DNA from 3 places in the Candidatus Symbiopectobacterium sp. NZEC127 genome. Region 2 is predicted to be linked to each of the others. Evidence: predicted binding sites of a transcription regulator. Region 2 holds the regulator's gene; each other region holds the start of a gene.
What was found. The regulator LexA, encoded in region 2, represses DNA repair genes until DNA is damaged. The targets are predictions, from matches to a motif close to TNCTGTATGTACATACAGNA.
Positions count from the first base shown of each region.

Region 1: the regulator LexA is predicted to act here: its motif matches at 1,244-1,263, upstream of J5069_RS01770 (DNA translocase FtsK 4TM domain-containing protein).
Region 3: the regulator LexA is predicted to act here: its motif matches at 999-1,018, upstream of uvrB (excinuclease ABC subunit UvrB).

Region 1 covers NZ_JAGFPG010000001.1:385,498-387,770, forward strand. Annotated here, with positions in the region: gene trxB (thioredoxin-disulfide reductase) at 1-164, opposite strand, end outside; gene lrp (leucine-responsive transcriptional regulator Lrp) at 713-1,207, shown strand; gene J5069_RS01770 (DNA translocase FtsK 4TM domain-containing protein) at 1,325-2,273, shown strand, end outside.
Region 2 covers NZ_JAGFPG010000002.1:282,063-284,335, forward strand. Annotated here, with positions in the region: gene plsB (glycerol-3-phosphate 1-O-acyltransferase PlsB) at 1-74, opposite strand, end outside; gene J5069_RS11355 (diacylglycerol kinase) at 203-571, shown strand; gene lexA (transcriptional repressor LexA) at 692-1,303, shown strand; gene zur (zinc uptake transcriptional repressor Zur) at 1,370-1,891, opposite strand; gene J5069_RS11370 (pirin family protein) at 1,991-2,273, opposite strand, start outside.
Region 3 covers NZ_JAGFPG010000001.1:236,408-238,680, reverse strand. Annotated here, with positions in the region: gene uvrB (excinuclease ABC subunit UvrB) at 1-855, opposite strand, end outside; gene J5069_RS01065 (hypothetical protein) at 2,057-2,273, opposite strand, start outside.

The DNA of each region.
Region 1 (2,273 bases), on a different contig from region 2:
CCCGGCCAGTTTTCCACTTCCGTCGTGGTCGTCAACTGCCCGCCTTTTTCCATGCCAGTAATCAATACCGGATGCAGGTTGGCGCGCGCGGCGTACACCGCAGCGGTATAGCCCGCGGGGCCAGAACCTAGAATCAATAGCTTGTGGTGCTTGACGGTACCCATGTGTTCCTCTTTTTTGCAACGGTCTACTTAACGCCGATTGTAAGGAAATTACCGGGCTAAAAAAAGTAGGCAGCAAAATTGTTACCTATTTGTTTAATCGGTTGCGCCAATAACCCATACAATTCACTGATAAGACAGCGTCATTTATTAGCAAAATGATTGAAAATGGTCTTACCGAGCGAGCAGTAGGGTTTTATTTGGCAGTTTCTTCTGATTTTCATTGTTTTGCTTTGACAATCGGCTACCGTTTTGCGAAAACATCTAAGGAAGAGGAAACTATTTGTATGTGAATGGTTGAAAGCTCGGTTTTTCTTTATGTTGTGGCTTTTACCGTGCGACCCGATGAGGGTGCGTTTATAACAGGACAGACAGGGTGTTATAAACGCAGGGATGACATCGCGGTACGCCGTGGCGGTGAAAGGAAAGTGACGTAAAGCGACCCTTGATATACCAAATAGACAGCGCGTCTTCTTTTAGGGCTGCTCTGATACATTGATGTGGGTCGGAGTGTAGCAAGGGCAAGGACGTAGTGAAGAGAGACAATAAGAATGGTAGACACAAAAAAACGACCGGGAAAAGATCTTGATCGCATCGATCGCAATATCCTGAATGAGCTACAAAAAGACGGCCGAATCTCCAACGTGGAACTTTCCAAACGCGTGGGGCTTTCTCCTACGCCGTGTCTGGAACGCGTGCGCCGCCTGGAGCGTCAGGGCTTTATCAATGGCTATACCGCATTGTTGAACCCGCATTACCTCGACGCTTCACTGCTGGTGTTTGTGGAGATCACGCTGAACCGCGGTGCGCCTGATGTTTTTGAGCAGTTCAACACTGCCGTGCAGAAACTGGAAGAGATTCAGGAGTGTCATCTGGTCTCCGGGGATTTCGACTATCTGCTGAAAACACGCGTGCCGGATATGTCCGCTTACCGTAAGCTGCTGGGTGAAACCTTACTGCGTTTGCCGGGTGTGAACGATACCCGTACCTACGTGGTGATGGAAGAAGTAAAACAGAGCAATCGTCTGGTGATCAGAACGCGCTAAACGCAGGGGTGCAAAGCCCGCTAATTTCAGCTACACTCCTGTGAATATATACAGTCACAGCGCCGAGTTCGCCTCGGCGTTTTGTCATGAACATGAACAGGACCCCTGGAGAGACGCTTGAGCCAGGAATACACCGAAGACAAAGACGTGGCGCTGAAGAAACTCAGCGGCAGTCGTCGTTTATTGGAAGCGATTTTAATCGTTGTCGCGCTATTCGCCGTTTATTTGAGCGTAGCGCTGTTAAGTTTCAGCCCGTCTGACCCGAGTTGGTCACAAACTGCCTGGCATGAGCCCATTCATAATCTGGGCGGTGGCGTCGGCGCGTGGCTGGCCGATACGCTGTTTTTCATCTTTGGCGTGCTGGCTTATGCCATTCCGCCGATCATGCTGTCGCTGTGCTGGGTGGCCTTTCGCCAGCGCGATAATCAGAGCGATGTCGATCTGTTTACTCTGTCTTTGCGCCTGATTGGCACCTTGGCGCTGATCCTGACGTCCTGCGGTCTGGCAGCACTCAATGTGGACGATCTCTACTATTTCGCTTCTGGCGGCGTGCTGGGCAGTTTGCTGAGCAGTTCAATGGTCCCGCGTTTCAACAGCATGGGCGCTACGCTGATTCTGCTCTGCGTCTGGGCGGCGGGCTTGACGCTGTTTACCGGTTGGTCATGGTTGACCATTGCGGAAAAGATCGGCGGGGCCGTATTAGGCTGTCTGACGTTCTTCTCTAACCGTTCGCGCGCAGAAGAAAACTACCGTGATGACGATTTGCACGACAATGCGGATCGGGAGAGTGAACAACCCGATACGTTAACCGCATCAACGGAGGCAATAACAGAAGATGTGGATGCGGATGATATATTGCTGGCACCGCCGCCGCGTGAGCGCGCCGCTGATGAAACAGGGCAAAACAGCACGCTGAGCGTCGCTGATGATCACATCACGCCGGTGCAGGAATCGGCTCCGGTTGATACGGTGCCAGACCCAGTGGCTGCGCCCAGCGCATTCAACCCTGCGACGCCAGCAACCGCCGTCAGCCACGACACCACTGCGCCGGATTCATTGCCGCCGC
Region 2 (2,273 bases):
ATTATCTTGCTTTTCACTAACAATTTGAGTGGGAAATTCAGTAATTTATAGTAAATTTTACGCCAGCCGGACATAACAACCAGAAGCCTCTTGAGTAGCAATGCGCCGCAAGGATACCAGAAAGTACAAGGGAGATCTGTGGTGTGAGACAACGGTGTTACGGGAAAATTGCAAAAAATCTCTGATAAACGGGTGAAAAAACATGAATAAGGCTACCGGGGTAACTCGGATTATCAAGGCAACCGGGTACTCCCTCAAAGGGCTGAAACAGGCATGGCAGCACGAAGCTGCATTTCGACAAGAACTGATGCTGCTGGTCGTAGCGGTGCTGGTCGCGTGTTGGCTGCCCGTAGCACTGCTGGAGCGGCTATTGCTGATTGGCGTGGTAGTGGTAGTGGTGCTGATGGAACTGGTCAACAGCGCCATTGAGGCGGTTGTCGATCGCGTGGGAACCGAGCATCACGAACTGTCCGGGCGCGCCAAGGATATCGGATCGGCGGCCGTGTTTGTGGCCTTGGTGTTTGCCGGCATTGTCTGGGTCAGCATTCTCTGGCCCCTCATCCTGGGGTGATTTCAGCATGATTTTGGGGCAACGCTCATAAAAACACGGGTATTTGCCTCTCTGTCATTCCCAAGCCGCGATGACCTGTATATACTCACAGATAAACTGTATAAACAACCAGGGGGCGGGATGAAAGCATTAACAACCAGACAGCAGCAGGTCTATGATCTGATTCGCGATCATATTGCGCAGTCCGGCATGCCGCCAACGCGTGCCGAAATCGCCCAGCGACTGGGTTTCCGCTCACCGAACGCAGCGGAAGAGCATCTGAAGGCGCTGGCGCGCAAAGGCGTGATTGAAATCGTCTCCGGCGCATCACGCGGGATCCGCCTGTTGATGGAAGAAGAAAATGTTGGACTGCCGCTGATTGGCCGTGTCGCCGCGGGTGAGCCGCTGCTGGCGCAAGAGCACATCGAGTGTCACTATCAGGTCGATCCGGCCATGTTCAAACCGCACGCCGACTTTTTGCTGCGCGTCAGCGGTATGTCTATGAAAGACATCGGTATATTAGACGGTGATTTGCTGGCCGTGCATAAAACCCAAGAGGTGCGTAACGGCCAGGTAGTGGTGGCGCGCATTGAAGATGAAGTGACGGTTAAGCGCTTGAAACGTCAAGGTAACACCGTACAACTTCTGGCGGAGAATGACGCATTTTCTCCCATCGTGGTTGATTTGCGTGAGCAGAGCTTCAGCATTGAAGGACTGGCCGTCGGTGTTATCCGCAACGGTGAGTGGAGCTAAACGCCGTTAGCCGACAGGGCGTTTCTTTCAGGGAAAGCCTTGTCGGTGATGTATCAGCCTTTCAGATCAACGTCCGGGTTTCGCACTCTTGATGGGCACCGTATGGTCATGGTGACAGTGCCCGTGTTCACGACAATCAGCCACTTCCTGACAGGCTTCGCACAGGCCGTGTGCCTCGACCACGCTGTGACGCAGCGTGAAATTGGCGCTTTGTGCCAACTGCTGAAGAATGGCTTCAATGCCTTCCGTCTGGCGTTCCGTAACTTGCCCGCAACGATCGCAAATAAACAGCGCTGAAGTATGGCTATGCTCTTCAATGTGGTGACACATGACATAGCTGTTGGTCGATTCCACACGATGGATAAACCCTTGCTCCAGCAGAAAATCCAGTGCGCGGTATACGGTAGGGGGTTTTGCTTGTGGTTCTGAGGCGCGCAGCAGATCCAACAGATCGTAAGCACTGATCGCGCCGTGTTGCTGTGCCATCAGCCGAAGCACTTCGAGTCGCTGTGGCGTAAGGCGTACATTGCGCTGCTGGCAAATGCTTTCCGCCTGGGCAAGGAGTTTGTCTTGGTCGCTTGAATCCATTGGCCTGATCCTACCGCATGATGATGAACACGTCCTCCATCTTACCATGTAAGGCGCGGGGTGCGCTGTGATAATCCATCAAAGCGCCGAGAAAGCGACTCAGGCAACCAAATCGATCAGCAGCGCGCGCAACGGGGCTTTGGCGCGGATAGTCAGCTGTTTTTCCTGCTGAATGAAGGCGCCGTCTCCACACTGTAATACCGTTGCGTTCTCTTGCGGCGTCATGGCTTCCATCGCACCGTGAATCACCTGAAAGTAGGCGCGGTTGCCGTTGAGCGTAAAGGTGTGCTGTTCACCCTCATCGAGTTGCAGATGATGTACCCAAACCTGCTGGCGAAGTTGCAGGCTGCCGTTTTCACCTTCCGGTGAGGCGAGCAGTTTG
Region 3 (2,273 bases), on a different contig from region 2:
ACGCTGCTCTTCCAGCAGTTTATTGTTTTCCAACAATGTCTTGCGGCGCTCTGCGAGATCCACTTTGATATCTTCCATCGCCTGAAGAATGCGCTCACGCGGCGTGACATAGTGGGTCTTCGGGTAGATGGTATAACGCGGCACCGTTTGTAGCTGCTGACCGGTGAGCGGATCGAACAGCGTCAGGCGTTCAACCTCTTCATCGAACAGCTCGACGCGCAGCGCAATCTCATCGGATTCTGCCGGAAAAATATCAATCACTTCACCGCGCACGCGAAAAGTACCTCGCGTAAACGCCTGATCGTTTCGTGAATATTGTAGCTCAGTCAGTCGGCGTAAAATTGAACGCTGATCGATGATCATGCCGACCGTCAGGTGCAGCATCATTTTCAGATAGAGATCGGGATCGCCCAACCCGTAGATGGCAGAGACCGACGCCACAACCACCACATCGCGCCGCTCCAGCAGCGCTTTGGTGGCTGACAGACGCATCTGTTCAATATGCTCGTTGACCGACGCGTCCTTCTCGATAAAGGTGTCCGAACTGGGCACGTAGGCTTCGGGCTGGTAGTAATCGTAGTAAGAGACGAAATACTCTACCGCATTGTCAGGAAAAAACGCTTTCATCTCACCATAGAGCTGCGCCGCCAGCGTTTTGTTGGGCGCCAACACCATGGTGGGACGGTTGAGATCCGCTATCACATTGGCAATGGTAAAGGTCTTTCCCGAACCGGTTACCCCCAACAACGTCTGATGCGCCAACCCCGCTTCCAACCCCTCTTCCAGCAGACGGATCGCTTCAGGCTGATCGCCTGAGGGGGTAAAATCGGAATGCAGTTTAAAGGGTTTGCTCATGAACAACCTGCCAGCCAGTGGACCAAACGTCGCGAAACCAAGCAACGCACAGTAACATTCAACAATGGGGATAAGGCGTCAAGCATAGCACTAACAGTGCATAGTACTAACAATGCGCCTCAGAAATTCGGTTAGCGACAGTATACTGGATATAAAAACAGCATCCAGTCATTTATTGATTAAAATTCGGTGAGGGGTAAACCTTCGGTCAGCGTCGGTGCGTTGCAAAAAAGCGGCAAGATGGCGCAAAAAAAGCGCTAACACAGCGTTACCTATTTATCCAGTTAAAAATGTGCTATTTATCCCCAGAACGTGCATTTGTCTTAACAAAGTGGTTTGACCAGTGTTGTAAAAACATGCAACCCTCAGTCAGGCGTAAATCGAGGCTTGATTTTAATTAACTGACTGATTTATATCGATTAAACAAAAAAGCAGAGAATCACATCAACTCAACCAAAACCCGCGCCAACTCTCGCTTGCCACCGTTTTTCTAAACCTAATGCACATGGTTATCCACAGAAGTAGTGGATAACTCCCACAAGCCCGCATGCCTGCTGCGTTAGTGAAATATCTTATCGCTATGGGGCTGCAGGAAATCAGGATATTTTTAGCGTTTTTGCGAGGATTTCACATCTGCATGGTTTTTTGCCGTTTTGCACAAAAAAGCGTCTTGGCGCACAAACTGGAGAGTCGAAGTAAGCAAACGTCAATCGAGAACAGAGTGACAGGCATAGCAGGAATTTGACCGCGATTTTGCGCGACCATGGTTTCGAAGCCCCATGGCCTTAAAATTATCGCAACCTAACAGACTTCGTGTTATAGGCGTGTTGGCTGTGCTCCTCAACCGGCCCATCGATAAACCTTATCTTAAACAAGACTGCCGGCAAATAACGTTCAAATCTATCCCCTAAGATCCTTTACCTGTGGCTATCATGAGAGCGTTCACAGGTGCGTAGCGGCTCCGAAGCGAACACGTAGGGCATGAGGGGGTCTAGCCCGACCCAAGACCAGAGTGGCAAACAATATCACCCTAATGAAATTGACGCTTCAGCGATGGGGAAGATATCTTCTCGGTGTTTAATAAAATACGGCAACGTCAATTGATATTGAAGGGAAATAAATGCAGCGGCATCTCATAGTCCAGTGATTGACCTATGAGATGCTTTTATTAACGCGTTTAAATACGATCTTTGATAGAAAATTATTTCCAGGATGGCTGAACAGGGATATCCTTACTTGATACAGAAAAAATCCCGCCTTCCTGTATGATATTGTTCACATCTTGAATATCAAGGAAGCCCAGAGCTTCATCTATAGCACTATCGACAGGATCATACTGTATATTAAGGGTACTAATATAATCCTCAACATTATCATCGATATAGTGATCATCGAACGCAAAGCAAGTATCCTCTCCA